Regions from separate parts of the Lysinibacillus irui genome, predicted to be linked through region 1. Evidence: a T-box and tRNA genes for the amino acid it is inferred to sense, from the RefSeq annotation. Region 1 holds a T-box; the other regions hold tRNA genes.
The links. A T-box is a leader RNA that pairs with one kind of tRNA and senses whether it is charged. The one in region 1 lies ahead of ileS (isoleucine--tRNA ligase), so its partner is inferred to be a tRNA-Ile.

Region 1 (3,183 bases):
AAGGCGTGTTTCTCCCCAAGCTGGTGTGAACGTTGTTGCTTTAACAGCCTCAAGTAACTCACCACGGAATGCTTCAACAGATGCAAACCATTGTGGTGTGGCACGATAAATAACTGGTTTTTTTGTACGCCAGTCATGTGGATAAGAGTGTGTAATGAAACTAAGACTTTCTAATGCATCCACTTCTTTAAGTTTTTCTGTTACTAGTTTATTGGCATCATTATAAAATACGCCTTCAAAACCAGGTGCTTCTTCTGTATAGCAGCCACTATTATCAAGAGGACTAAGAATGCCTAAGCCATATTGTTTACTAATATGATAATCATCTTCCCCGTGTCCTGGCGCTGTATGAACACAACCTGTACCCGCATCTGCAGTAACATGATCTCCAACCATCACAAGAGATTCTCGATCATAGAATGGATGTTGGGCTACAATACGATCTAGTGCATCCCCTTTTACTTCTTGAACAACCTCATAGTTTTCCCATTCAAGAGCAGTTGCCACTGACTCTAATAATTCTTTAGCGATAATGAATTTTTTAGTTGCCACAGCAACTACTACATAGATAAATTCAGGGTTCAAAGAAATCCCTAAGTTTGCTGGTAATGTCCAAGGAGTTGTTGTCCAAATGATAAATTTAGCATCTGCTGGAACAACACCTTTCGCATCCTTAATAGCAAAGCTTACATAAATCGATGGTGATTTGATATCCTTGTATTCAATTTCAGCTTCTGCCAAAGCAGATTCAGAAGATGGAGACCAATAAACTGGTTTTAACCCTTTATAGATGTAACCTTTTTCCGCCATTTTACCAAACACTTCAATTTGACGTGCTTCAAATTCAGGTTTCAATGTAATATATGGATTTTCCCAATCACCGCGAATGCCTAGACGTCGGAATTGCGTACGTTGATTGTCAATTTGTTCATACGCATATTCTTCACAAAGTTGGCGGAATGCTGCTACTGACATTTCTTTACGCTTTACACCTTTGTTTGTCAATGCTTGCTCAATTGGTAAACCATGCGTATCCCAACCAGGAATATAATTAACATGGTAGCCAGTCATGGAGCGGTGACGTGTAATCATATCTTTCAATACTTTATTTAATGCATGGCCGATGTGGATATCACCATTTGCATATGGAGGACCATCATGTAGGACAAACTCTGGACGACCTTCAGTACGTTCCATTTGTAATTTGTTAATATCCATGTCATTCCATTTATCTTGCATTTTTGGCTCATTTGCTGGAAGATTTCCGCGCATTGGAAAATCTGTTTTTGGCATTAATAATGTATCTTTGTATTCAACCATTTAAAATTCCTCCTTTATTTTCCACAAGCATAATAGACATTTTTCACATAGGACAGTTATTGGCAAATTCAGCTAAAACGATTCGCAAACAAATAAAAAAAGCCCTCAATCCCACTAAGGGACGAGAAGCTTCTACTCGCGGTACCACCCTACTTGTAGCACAAAAATTATTGTACTACCTCTTTCAAGCACGTTAACGTCGTGCAACACGAAATAACTTACTTTTTTCAGCTATTTAGCTCAGAAGTGATGTTCAATGTTAGTTGCATGTTTGGGCTCGCACTGTCCCCAAATCGCTTCACTACGCCTAACAAATACTGTCTTCGTCTCTGCCTCTATGCGTATCTGTTCAAAATAATTACTATTACAAAGTATATGAAATTCATACAATCGCGTCAAGTTTCAATTGTAAAAGAAAAGTTACATATCTTCGGACTCCTGTGCTTCCTCAACAGACGCCTGAATTTCAGTTAAATCAATATCGTATTGTAGCAAATGATCCCAGTCATCTGCATTCAATAAGTCAAGCTGTGCCTCTACAAGCATCTTAAAACGATTACGGAAAACCTTAGATTGTTTTTTTAGCTCATCAATTTCAATCGTTACCTTACGAGCCTTCGTTAAAGCTTCATTGACAATTCGATCAGCATTTTTCTCTGCTTCTTTCAAAATGAGTTTAGCCTCTTTTTGTGAATTTCTTCGCACTTCATCTGCAGCTTCTTGCGCTACTACAATAGATTTCTGCAAAGTTTCTTCTAAGGAGTTAAAATGCCTCGCTTGTTCTAATGCCATTTCTAATTGCTTAACGACTTCCTTTTTTTCCCTAAGCAAAATTTCGTAGTCTTTAATAATCTGATCTAAAAATTCATTTACTTCATCTTCAGCATAACCTCTGAAAGCTTTTGTAAACTCCTTATTATGTATATCAATAGGTGATAATGGCATACAATCCTTCTCTCCTTTACAAGTACATTCGTAGTTTCTATTATACAATTGTTCCGACAACTTAGCAGTAAAAATTAATGAAATTTACTTCACTTTCAGCTTTTTTGGGCCAATCGACCGATTTGTAGACGGATTTTATCCTTTTTTGTACGGCCTTCTGTCATAATAATTTTGACACGACCGCTTCCACGTATCGATAAAATATCACCCTCTTGTAATTCAAAAGCGACAGTATCCCGCTCCGTCCAATTGACACGCACTTTTTTTCCAGTAATTAATGCTTGTGCCTTTTGGCGTGACACATTTAAAATCGTCGCAATGATCACATCTAAACGCATCGAAGAAACTGTATGTGCTTCCTCAAACCACTCTTCCTCATTGATAAGCAGTGGGGCGTCTTCCTTTAGTGATTCTACATGTACCTTTACTTTACCAATACCCGTTAAATGTAAACGGACATAATCCGCTACCTCCTGTGCGACAACGAATTGCACCTGCTGCTCATTGACACGAATATCACCGAATTTACTACGGTTTAAGCCTAATGATAACAATGCCCCTAAAACATCTGGATGACGCAGTTGAATAAATTTAGTCGGATACTGGATGGTAAAGGCTGTCAGTTGAAAGTCTTCATCTGTAGCTTCATAGTACGCAGGAAAAATGAGCATACGCTGCCTCTCTGCTCCATCAAATAGCCCTGAACAAGCTGTCTTTAGAGTGTCGTCCTGTCCAATAACCGATGACACAATAAAACGTTGCCTTGGGTCAAGAAAATCGGTCAACTTGGGTGCATAGCGATCCTCTACCTCACGCTGCCAGCTTAGCACTTGTTCAATAAAAGGCTGCTCATCTTTTCGAAAATGCTGGATTAAGTGTTCCATCTTGTTGTCTCCTCTTTCACTAGTTCCTATTTGC
Region 2 (3,183 bases), 680 kb from region 1:
CAGTTGCCTGTAACTTCCCGTTCAGCCGATAGCTCTGCTTCCTCAAACAATTTAAACTGCTGAGCCGCTGTATGATGATCGACAATGCTTACCCCATCTTCTTTAAAGGAATGGAGAACTGCTATATTAAGCTCCACTAATGCACGATCACGCCAAAGAGAAGCTTGTTTGGTTGTATCAAGATTAAAAATCTCAGCAATAGCTGGTAGCATATTATAGCGGTCATGATCAGCTAAATTACGTGCTCCAATTTCTGTCCCCATATACCAACCATTAAAAGGAGCAGCTTGGTAATCAATGCCTGCCATTCGAAAACGCATACTCGAGATAATGGGTACAGCATACCATTTCATCTCTAATTTTTCTATTTCAGCTTCCTCTGGATGGCGGATTGGCACCTCTAAAATATATTCTGCTGGAATTGTAAACAGCCTTGGAGCTCGCCCATCTACTTGTATAACAAGTGGTAACACATCAAAAGCTGTTCTCTCACTTTTCCAGCCTAGCGTTTCACATACTTGTGTAAACGCAACAGAATGAGAATCACCTATAACACCTAATTCCGTTTCATAGCCCGCATAACGGATAAGTTGGTGATTCCAAATCCGTACTCGATCTGAGGCAAACACGGTTATTGTAGGGCGGATTTTCCCACTATTTGTTGCATAATCGATATGCTCTAGTAATTTTCGAAAAATATCCTCTTCGTCTAAAAGATCTCGTGCGTCTACTACATGCAATGACTGCCAAAACAAGCGTCCAATACATTTGTTACTATTACGCCATGCGACACGTGCTCCAAAAACTAGTTCCTCTGTTGTGGGGTAATATTCACCTTCACTCTTAATCTCTTGCAATCTATTCTCTAACCAAAGATCTGATTTATTTTGTTCTTTCTGATATTGACTTAAGAATTGCTCTATCTCCTGTATACTCATATCGATTCCTCCACTTACCCTCATATTAGAGCAACGATACGGCAAGCACCATGAAAATAGCTGTTGAAAAAACATACATATTGCATATATGAAATAGTTTGTTCAAATTTATTAGTGGGTGAAACATGTGATTGATAAATGGAACAGGACCTTGAAATGAGCTAAAGCACTTATACTGTCCTATGTTCACCATAAAAAAGCTACAGAACCTTTTAATGGTTTTATAGTCTTGGTTGAACATCTACATATAGAAAAAAGCATGTAACACACATCTGTGCTACATGCTTGATGACCCGTACGGGATTCGAACCCGTGTTACCGCCGTGAAAGGGCGGTGTCTTAACCACTTGACCAACGGGCCGTGGCTCCGAAGGCAGGACTCGAACCTGCGACAACCTGATTAACAGTCAGGTGCTACTACCAACTGAGCTACTTCGGAATAATGATGGGCCTAAATGGACTCGAACCATCGACCTCACGCTTATCAGGCGTGCGCTCTAACCAGCTGAGCTATAGGCCCATTTTGGAGCGGGTGATGAGAATCGAACTCACGACATCAGCTTGGAAGGCTGAGGTTTTACCATTAAACTACACCCGCAAATAATGGTGGGTCAGGACGGAATCGAACCGCCGACACTTAGAGCTTCAATCTAATGCTCTACCAACTGAGCTACTGACCCGAAATGGAGGAGGTAGAGGGATTCGAACCCCCGCGCGGTGTTACCCGCCTGTCGGTTTTCAAGACCGATCCCTTCAGCCAGACTTGGGTATACCTCCAAAAATATTGAAATGGTGGAGCCTAGCGGGATCGAACCGCTGACCTCCTGCGTGCAAGGCAGGCGCTCTCCCAGCTGAGCTAAGGCCCCATTTAAATAAAAGATGGTCGGAATGACAGGATTCGAACCTACGACCCCTTGGTCCCAAACCAAGTGCTCTACCAAGCTGAGCTACATTCCGTAAAATATATTTATTGGCGCGCCCGACAGGAGTCGAACCCATAACCTTCTGATCCGTAGTCAGACGCTCTATCCAATTGAGCTACGGGCGCTTAGTAAATAAAAATGATGAGCCATGAAGGACTCGAACCTTCGACCCTCTGATTAAAAGTCAGATGCTCTACCAACTGAGCTAATGGCTCGTTAAAGAAAAAAATGGCTGGGGTACTAGGATTCGAACCTAGGCATGACGGAATCAAAATCCGTTGCCTTACCGCTTGGCTATACCCCAATGTTGAAATGGGGCGACTGATGGGAATCGAACCCACGAATGTCGGAACCACAATCCGATGCGTTAACCACTTCGCCACAATCGCCACTATATAAATCATAACAGCTGTATATGAACGAGTACCTCAATACCTGGCAGGGGCAGTAGGAATCGAACCCACACCAAAGGTTTTGGAGACCTCTATTCTACCGTTGAACTATGCCCCTAAAATGGTGGAGGGGGACGGATTCGAACCGCCGAACCCTAAGGAGCGGATTTACAGTCCGCCGCGTTTAGCCACTTCGCTACCCCTCCAAGGGAATGGTGCCGGCGATAGGAGTCGAACCCACGACCTACTGATTACAAGTCAGTTGCTCTACCAACTGAGCTACACCGGCAAAAATAATGGCGGTCCCGACCGGGATCGAACCGGCGATCTCCTGCGTGACAGGCAGGCATGTTAACCGCTACACCACGGGACCATATGGTGGAGGATGACGGGCTCGAACCGCCGACCCCCTGCTTGTAAGGCAGGTGCTCTCCCAGCTGAGCTAATCCTCCACAAAAAATAAGCGAAGCGACGTCCTACTCTCACAGGGGGAAGCCCCCAACTACCATCGGCGCTAAAGAGCTTAACTTCCGTGTTCGGTATGGGAACGGGTGTGGCCTCTTTGCCATCATCACTTCACTTATTCAGTTGAAAGACTTATTCTTTCAAAACTAGATAAACGTACATTGAATGCTTCAAACAATTTGGTTAAGTCCTCGATCGATTAGTATTCGTCAGCTCCATGTGTCACCACACTTCCACCTCGAACCTATCTACCTCATCGTCTTTGAGGGATCTTACTTACTTGTGTAATGGGAAATCTCATCTTGAGGGGGGCTTCATGCTTAGATGCTTTCAGCACTTATCCCGTCCACACATAGCTACCCAGCGATGCCTTTGGCAAGACAACTGGTACACCAGCGGTGTGTCCATCCCGGTCCTCTCGTACTAAGGACAGCTCCTCTCAAATTTCCTACGCCCACGACGGAT
Region 3 (3,183 bases), 1.9 Mb from region 1:
TAATCGTATACAAGTAGATGAACATACTACCGCTGAAGCACTTAGCTCACTTGAAAGAATGCTTGTACGGGGGTAACAAGAAGAATTTTAAAAGCAGACATGTTGTTGTATCAATATTTCTGCTTTTTTTGTAAAGTTAAGGAGTTATGAAAAACGTCGTTCATTTTTTGATATGACTTATACTTTTTCATTAAGGATGTTGGGAATTAAATGAAATCCATTTACTTGTAGAAATTGACATGGATTTATTTTCTATGATAATGTCGATTTGGAGGTGATAATCAATGGCTTTTCAATCGAAAAATATATTTATCAATTTACCAGTAAAAGATCTTAACAAATCAATCAACTTTTTTAAAGACTTAGGTTTTGAATTCAATCAACAATTTAGTGATGAAACAACAGCTTCAATGATTATTAGCGAAAATATCTTTGCATTAATAATGGTAGAAGAACGATTCAAAGGATTTACAAAGAAGGAGATTGCAGATACAGCTACTTCTGCAGAGGCGATATTATGTCTTTCCGCTGAAAACCGAGAACAAGTAGATCAATTAGTAAATAAAGCACTAGCCTCTGGTGGTAAACCTTACAGTAAACCACAAGATCACGGATTTATGTACGGCTGGGGATTCCAAGATGTAGATGGGCATATTTGGGAAGTAGTATATATGGATGAAAGCGCACTAAATAATGAGTAATTATATATCTATCTAAATATAAAAAAAACAGTAGCTGCAAATGCAGTTACTGTTTTTTAGTATGACCCGTACGGGATTCGAACCCGTGTTACCGCCGTGAAAGGGCGGTGTCTTAACCACTTGACCAACGGGCCAATGGCGGAGAAGGAGGGATTTGAACCCTCGCGCCGGTTACCCGACCTACACCCTTAGCAGGGGCGCCTCTTCAGCCTCTTGAGTACTTCCCCAAATAAAAAATGGCTCCGAAGGCAGGACTCGAACCTGCGACAACCTGATTAACAGTCAGGTGCTACTACCAACTGAGCTACTTCGGAATAATGGTGGGCCTAAATGGACTCGAACCATCGACCTCACGCTTATCAGGCGTGCGCTCTAACCAGCTGAGCTATAGGCCCTTGGAGCGGGTGATGGGAATCGAACCCACGACATCAGCTTGGAAGGCTGAGGTTTTACCATTAAACTACACCCGCATAAATGGTGGGTCAGGACGGAATCGAACCGCCGACACTTAGAGCTTCAATCTAATGCTCTACCAACTGAGCTACTGACCCATTTCGTCCATGCTAAGCTTGCTCACTCTTTTGCTTCTCATGTTTTTCATTATAATAATGGCGGTCCCGACCGGGATCGAACCGGCGATCTCCTGCGTGACAGGCAGGCATGTTAACCGCTACACCACGGGACCTTTTGGTTGCGGGGGCCGGATTTGAACCAACGACCTTCGGGTTATGAGCCCGACGAGCTACCACTGCTCCACCCCGCGATAATGATATTCTGTTTCGAGTTTTTAAAGCACCATTTATAAAAATTTAAAACTGGAGGAGGTAGAGGGATTCGAACCCCCGCGCGGTGTTACCCGCCTGTCGGTTTTCAAGACCGATCCCTTCAGCCAGACTTGGGTATACCTCCGTTACACTATATAAATGGTGGACCTTGCAGGACTCGAACCTGCGACCGGACGGTTATGAGCCGTCTGCTCTAACCAACTGAGCTAAAGGTCCTTTAAGATGGCGGCAGAGGGGATCGAACCCCCGACCTTACGGGTATGAACCGTACGCTCTAGCCAGCTGAGCTACGCCGCCAGGATCTTTATACTGGTTATTTACTATGGTGGAGCCTAGCGGGATCGAACCGCTGACCTCCTGCGTGCAAGGCAGGCGCTCTCCCAGCTGAGCTAAGGCCCCATAATTTTAGGAAATGGTCGGGAAGACAGGATTCGAACCTGCGACCCCTTGGTCCCAAACCAAGTGCTCTACCAAGCTGAGCTACTTCCCGTTCGTTCTTTTGGCGCGCCCGACAGGAGTCGAACCCATAACCTTCTGATCCGTAGTCAGACGCTCTATCCAATTGAGCTACGGGCGCATAATAAATGGTGCCGAGGACCGGAATCGAACCGGTACGGTAGTCACCTACCGCAGGATTTTAAGTCCTGTGCGTCTGCCAGTTCCGCCACCCCGGCACATTTGGAGCGGAAGACGAGGTTCGAACTCGCGACCCCCACCTTGGCAAGGTGGTGTTCTACCACTGAACTACTTCCGCATGTGCATAAGTTTTTTTATCTGGCAATGAAAATAATGGTGCGGGTGAAGGGAGTCGAACCCCCACGCCTTGCGGCGCTAGATCCTAAGTCTAGTGCGTCTGCCAATTCCGCCACACCCGCTTATTATTATTTCAAAATGGTGAGCCATGAAGGACTCGAACCTTCGACCCTCTGATTAAAAGTCAGATGCTCTACCAACTGAGCTAATGGCTCGAAAAAATGGTGCCGGCTATAGGAATCGAACCCACGACCTACTGATTACAAGTCAGTTGCTCTACCTGCTGAGCTAAACCGGCATATGGTGGAGGATGACGGGCTCGAACCGCCGACCCCCTGCTTGTAAGGCAGGTGCTCTCCCAGCTGAGCTAATCCTCCTGGGTATTATGCCTAGCGACGTCCTACTCTCACAGGGGGAAGCCCCCAACTACCATCGGCGCTAAAGAGCTTAACTTCCGTGTTCGGTATGGGAACGGGTGTGACCTCTTTGCCATCATCACTAGACTTGCACGTAGATGTGCTGTCTTCTGCATTACAATAAGGATATAGCATTCTTAGCAGAAGTTCCTATATGTTAAGCTTCAAAATACAGTATGTATAAAAGCTCTTATGAAAGAGTTGTTCTTTCAAAACTGGATAAACGTACATTGACTGCTTCAAACAATTTGGTTAAGTCCTCGATCGATTAGTATTCGTCAGCTCCATGTGTCACCACACTTCCACCTCGAACCTATCTACCTCATCGTCTTTGAGGGATCTTACTTACTTGCGTAATGGGAAATCTCATCTTGAGGGGGGCTTCATGCTTAGATGCTTTCAGCACTTATCCCGTCCACACATAGCTACCCAGCGATGCCTTTGGCAAGACAACTGGTACACCAGCGGTGTGTCCATCCCGGTCCTCTCGTACTAAGGACAGCTCCTCTCAAATTTCCTACGCCCACG
Region 4 (3,183 bases), 1.9 Mb from region 1:
TCCTAATAAATAAAGGAGTCTATACTACATGACTGAATCGTTATTAACCAAATCCCTTACATTAAGTTATGGTGATTCCAATATTATAGAAGATCTCAATTTATCTATCCCTTTGAATGAAATTACTGTATTAATTGGAGCGAATGGCTGTGGTAAATCCACACTCCTACGCTCCATCGCTCGATTATTAAAACCTAAAAAAGGTTCCGTTCTATTAGATGGAGAGGATATTTTTAAATTATCAACAAAGCAGGTGGCTAGAAATCTTTCGATTCTTCCCCAATCCCCTGTTGCACCAGAAGGCCTAACTGTCCTACAGCTTGTGAAGCAAGGTCGCTATCCTTACCAAAGCTGGCGTCAACAGTGGACGGAAAAGGATGAAGAAATCGTATTAAATGCCTTAAGAGCAACAGGCACAGAGCATTTACAAGATAGACCAGTGGATGAGCTATCAGGAGGACAACGTCAACGTGCTTGGATTGCTATGACGCTTGCTCAAGATACCGATATTATTCTTTTGGACGAGCCTACGACATACTTAGATTTAACTCATCAGATAGAAGTTTTAGATTTATTGTACGAGTTAAACCAACAGCAAAAGCGAACGATTATTATGGTATTACATGATATTAATCTCGCATGTCGCTATGCCGATCATATTATTACTGTCCGTGATCGTGGTGTCTATCGTCAAGGTAAACCAGAAGAAATTATGACAACTGATTTAGTTAGTCATGTGTTTGACCTTGATTGCCAAATGACGACAGATCCAATATTTGGTACACCTCTATGCATTCCATATGGAAAAGGACGTAGAATTTCATAGCTTCTTAGTAAAATTAAAAGCCTACACAGATTAAACTATCCTGTGTAGGCTTTAATTTATGGTAGCTATATTATAAATCTATGACTAAAATTAAAAAGTGCAGTAGATGAATTTCATCTACTGCACTTAGTATGACCCGTACGGGATTCGAACCCGTGTTACCGCCGTGAAAGGGCGGTGTCTTAACCACTTGACCAACGGGCCAATGGCGGAGAAGGAGGGATTTGAACCCTCGCGCCGGTTACCCGACCTACACCCTTAGCAGGGGCGCCTCTTCAGCCTCTTGAGTACTTCCCCAAATAAAAAATGGCTCCGAAGGCAGGACTCGAACCTGCGACAACCTGATTAACAGTCAGGTGCTACTACCAACTGAGCTACTTCGGAATAATGGTGGGCCTAAATGGACTCGAACCATCGACCTCACGCTTATCAGGCGTGCGCTCTAACCAGCTGAGCTATAGGCCCTTGGAGCGGGTGATGGGAATCGAACCCACGACATCAGCTTGGAAGGCTGAGGTTTTACCATTAAACTACACCCGCATAAATGGTGGGTCAGGACGGAATCGAACCGCCGACACTTAGAGCTTCAATCTAATGCTCTACCAACTGAGCTACTGACCCATTTCGTCCATGCTAAGCTTGCTCACTCTTTTGCTTCTCATGTTTTTCATTATAATAATGGCGGTCCCGACCGGGATCGAACCGGCGATCTCCTGCGTGACAGGCAGGCATGTTAACCGCTACACCACGGGACCTTTTGGTTGCGGGGGCCGGATTTGAACCAACGACCTTCGGGTTATGAGCCCGACGAGCTACCACTGCTCCACCCCGCGATAATGATATTCTGTTTCGAGTTTTTAAAGCACCATTTATAAAAATTTAAAACTGGAGGAGGTAGAGGGATTCGAACCCCCGCGCGGTGTTACCCGCCTGTCGGTTTTCAAGACCGATCCCTTCAGCCAGACTTGGGTATACCTCCGTTACACTATATAAATGGTGGACCTTGCAGGACTCGAACCTGCGACCGGACGGTTATGAGCCGTCTGCTCTAACCAACTGAGCTAAAGGTCCTTTAAGATGGCGGCAGAGGGGATCGAACCCCCGACCTTACGGGTATGAACCGTACGCTCTAGCCAGCTGAGCTACGCCGCCAGGATCTTTATACTGGTTATTTACTATGGTGGAGCCTAGCGGGATCGAACCGCTGACCTCCTGCGTGCAAGGCAGGCGCTCTCCCAGCTGAGCTAAGGCCCCATAATTTTAGGAAATGGTCGGGAAGACAGGATTCGAACCTGCGACCCCTTGGTCCCAAACCAAGTGCTCTACCAAGCTGAGCTACTTCCCGTTCGTTCTTTTGGCGCGCCCGACAGGAGTCGAACCCATAACCTTCTGATCCGTAGTCAGACGCTCTATCCAATTGAGCTACGGGCGCATAATAAATGGTGCCGAGGACCGGAATCGAACCGGTACGGTAGTCACCTACCGCAGGATTTTAAGTCCTGTGCGTCTGCCAGTTCCGCCACCCCGGCACATTTGGAGCGGAAGACGAGGTTCGAACTCGCGACCCCCACCTTGGCAAGGTGGTGTTCTACCACTGAACTACTTCCGCATGTGCATAAGTTTTTTTATCTGGCAATGAAAATAATGGTGCGGGTGAAGGGAGTCGAACCCCCACGCCTTGCGGCGCTAGATCCTAAGTCTAGTGCGTCTGCCAATTCCGCCACACCCGCTTATTATTATTTCAAAATGGTGAGCCATGAAGGACTCGAACCTTCGACCCTCTGATTAAAAGTCAGATGCTCTACCAACTGAGCTAATGGCTCGAAAAAATGGTGCCGGCTATAGGAATCGAACCCACGACCTACTGATTACAAGTCAGTTGCTCTACCTGCTGAGCTAAACCGGCATATGGTGGAGGATGACGGGCTCGAACCGCCGACCCCCTGCTTGTAAGGCAGGTGCTCTCCCAGCTGAGCTAATCCTCCTGGGTATTATGCCTAGCGACGTCCTACTCTCACAGGGGGAAGCCCCCAACTACCATCGGCGCTAAAGAGCTTAACTTCCGTGTTCGGTATGGGAACGGGTGTGACCTCTTTGCCATCATCACTAGACTATTTTATGTATCTTGTTTTGAAGTTGTTTACCTGTCCTTCAAGACAAGAATTATTGTATAACGTTTTTTAACATTGTGCAATACTTTTTTATAAAAAAAAGAAATTATTACTTTTTAAAGATATTTTTGTTAAGTAAGAGAAAATATTGCCCTACAAAATATTATATCAATTGTTGTTTCAAAAGAAAACAATTATTTTTCTTGATATGTTTTATAGCCTAAAATCTATAATAAAACAAGTGAA

Region 2: it has a tRNA-Ile gene. The T-box ahead of ileS (isoleucine--tRNA ligase) is inferred to sense a tRNA for this amino acid. The anticodon was not compared.
Region 3: it has a tRNA-Ile gene. The T-box ahead of ileS (isoleucine--tRNA ligase) is inferred to sense a tRNA for this amino acid. The anticodon was not compared.
Region 4: it has a tRNA-Ile gene. The T-box ahead of ileS (isoleucine--tRNA ligase) is inferred to sense a tRNA for this amino acid. The anticodon was not compared.

The regions. Positions count from the first base shown of each region.
Region 1 is NZ_CP113527.1:897,731-900,913, reverse strand. It holds gene ileS (isoleucine--tRNA ligase) at 1-1,320, opposite strand, end outside; T-box leader at 1,435-1,659, opposite strand; gene OU989_RS04255 (DivIVA domain-containing protein) at 1,741-2,265, opposite strand; gene OU989_RS04250 (YlmH family RNA-binding protein) at 2,361-3,149, opposite strand.
Region 2 is NZ_CP113527.1:221,907-225,089, reverse strand. It holds gene OU989_RS01150 (nitric oxide synthase oxygenase) at 1-938, opposite strand, end outside; tRNA gene OU989_RS01145 (tRNA-Glu) at 1,228-1,299, opposite strand; tRNA gene OU989_RS01140 (tRNA-Asn) at 1,301-1,377, opposite strand; tRNA gene OU989_RS01135 (tRNA-Ile) at 1,385-1,458, opposite strand; tRNA gene OU989_RS01130 (tRNA-Gly) at 1,463-1,536, opposite strand; tRNA gene OU989_RS01125 (tRNA-Phe) at 1,543-1,618, opposite strand; tRNA gene OU989_RS01120 (tRNA-Ser) at 1,623-1,715, opposite strand; tRNA gene OU989_RS01115 (tRNA-Ala) at 1,729-1,804, opposite strand; tRNA gene OU989_RS01110 (tRNA-Pro) at 1,819-1,895, opposite strand; tRNA gene OU989_RS01105 (tRNA-Arg) at 1,910-1,986, opposite strand; tRNA gene OU989_RS01100 (tRNA-Lys) at 2,004-2,076, opposite strand; tRNA gene OU989_RS01095 (tRNA-Gln) at 2,091-2,165, opposite strand; tRNA gene OU989_RS01090 (tRNA-His) at 2,175-2,250, opposite strand; tRNA gene OU989_RS01085 (tRNA-Trp) at 2,298-2,371, opposite strand; tRNA gene OU989_RS01080 (tRNA-Tyr) at 2,376-2,459, opposite strand; tRNA gene OU989_RS01075 (tRNA-Thr) at 2,467-2,542, opposite strand; tRNA gene OU989_RS01070 (tRNA-Asp) at 2,551-2,626, opposite strand; tRNA gene OU989_RS01065 (tRNA-Val) at 2,630-2,705, opposite strand; rRNA gene rrf (5S ribosomal RNA) at 2,717-2,832, opposite strand; rRNA gene OU989_RS01055 (23S ribosomal RNA) at 2,898-3,183, opposite strand, start outside.
Region 3 is NZ_CP113527.1:3,410,043-3,413,225, forward strand. It holds gene nadA (quinolinate synthase NadA) at 1-76, shown strand, start outside; gene OU989_RS17170 (VOC family protein) at 285-701, shown strand; tRNA gene OU989_RS17175 (tRNA-Glu) at 764-835, opposite strand; tRNA gene OU989_RS17180 (tRNA-Ser) at 838-928, opposite strand; tRNA gene OU989_RS17185 (tRNA-Asn) at 939-1,015, opposite strand; tRNA gene OU989_RS17190 (tRNA-Ile) at 1,020-1,096, opposite strand; tRNA gene OU989_RS17195 (tRNA-Gly) at 1,098-1,171, opposite strand; tRNA gene OU989_RS17200 (tRNA-Phe) at 1,177-1,252, opposite strand; tRNA gene OU989_RS17205 (tRNA-Asp) at 1,311-1,386, opposite strand; tRNA gene OU989_RS17210 (tRNA-Met) at 1,390-1,464, opposite strand; tRNA gene OU989_RS17215 (tRNA-Ser) at 1,518-1,610, opposite strand; tRNA gene OU989_RS17220 (tRNA-Ile) at 1,626-1,702, opposite strand; tRNA gene OU989_RS17225 (tRNA-Met) at 1,710-1,783, opposite strand; tRNA gene OU989_RS17230 (tRNA-Ala) at 1,810-1,885, opposite strand; tRNA gene OU989_RS17235 (tRNA-Pro) at 1,900-1,976, opposite strand; tRNA gene OU989_RS17240 (tRNA-Arg) at 1,987-2,063, opposite strand; tRNA gene OU989_RS17245 (tRNA-Leu) at 2,072-2,160, opposite strand; tRNA gene OU989_RS17250 (tRNA-Gly) at 2,166-2,240, opposite strand; tRNA gene OU989_RS17255 (tRNA-Leu) at 2,277-2,361, opposite strand; tRNA gene OU989_RS17260 (tRNA-Lys) at 2,379-2,454, opposite strand; tRNA gene OU989_RS17265 (tRNA-Thr) at 2,462-2,537, opposite strand; tRNA gene OU989_RS17270 (tRNA-Val) at 2,541-2,616, opposite strand; rRNA gene rrf (5S ribosomal RNA) at 2,627-2,742, opposite strand; rRNA gene OU989_RS17280 (23S ribosomal RNA) at 2,904-3,183, opposite strand, start outside.
Region 4 is NZ_CP113527.1:3,402,240-3,405,422, forward strand. It holds gene OU989_RS17035 (FecCD family ABC transporter permease) at 1-13, shown strand, start outside; gene OU989_RS17040 (ABC transporter ATP-binding protein) at 29-826, shown strand; tRNA gene OU989_RS17045 (tRNA-Glu) at 959-1,030, opposite strand; tRNA gene OU989_RS17050 (tRNA-Ser) at 1,033-1,123, opposite strand; tRNA gene OU989_RS17055 (tRNA-Asn) at 1,134-1,210, opposite strand; tRNA gene OU989_RS17060 (tRNA-Ile) at 1,215-1,291, opposite strand; tRNA gene OU989_RS17065 (tRNA-Gly) at 1,293-1,366, opposite strand; tRNA gene OU989_RS17070 (tRNA-Phe) at 1,372-1,447, opposite strand; tRNA gene OU989_RS17075 (tRNA-Asp) at 1,506-1,581, opposite strand; tRNA gene OU989_RS17080 (tRNA-Met) at 1,585-1,659, opposite strand; tRNA gene OU989_RS17085 (tRNA-Ser) at 1,713-1,805, opposite strand; tRNA gene OU989_RS17090 (tRNA-Ile) at 1,821-1,897, opposite strand; tRNA gene OU989_RS17095 (tRNA-Met) at 1,905-1,978, opposite strand; tRNA gene OU989_RS17100 (tRNA-Ala) at 2,005-2,080, opposite strand; tRNA gene OU989_RS17105 (tRNA-Pro) at 2,095-2,171, opposite strand; tRNA gene OU989_RS17110 (tRNA-Arg) at 2,182-2,258, opposite strand; tRNA gene OU989_RS17115 (tRNA-Leu) at 2,267-2,355, opposite strand; tRNA gene OU989_RS17120 (tRNA-Gly) at 2,361-2,435, opposite strand; tRNA gene OU989_RS17125 (tRNA-Leu) at 2,472-2,556, opposite strand; tRNA gene OU989_RS17130 (tRNA-Lys) at 2,574-2,649, opposite strand; tRNA gene OU989_RS17135 (tRNA-Thr) at 2,657-2,732, opposite strand; tRNA gene OU989_RS17140 (tRNA-Val) at 2,736-2,811, opposite strand; rRNA gene rrf (5S ribosomal RNA) at 2,822-2,937, opposite strand.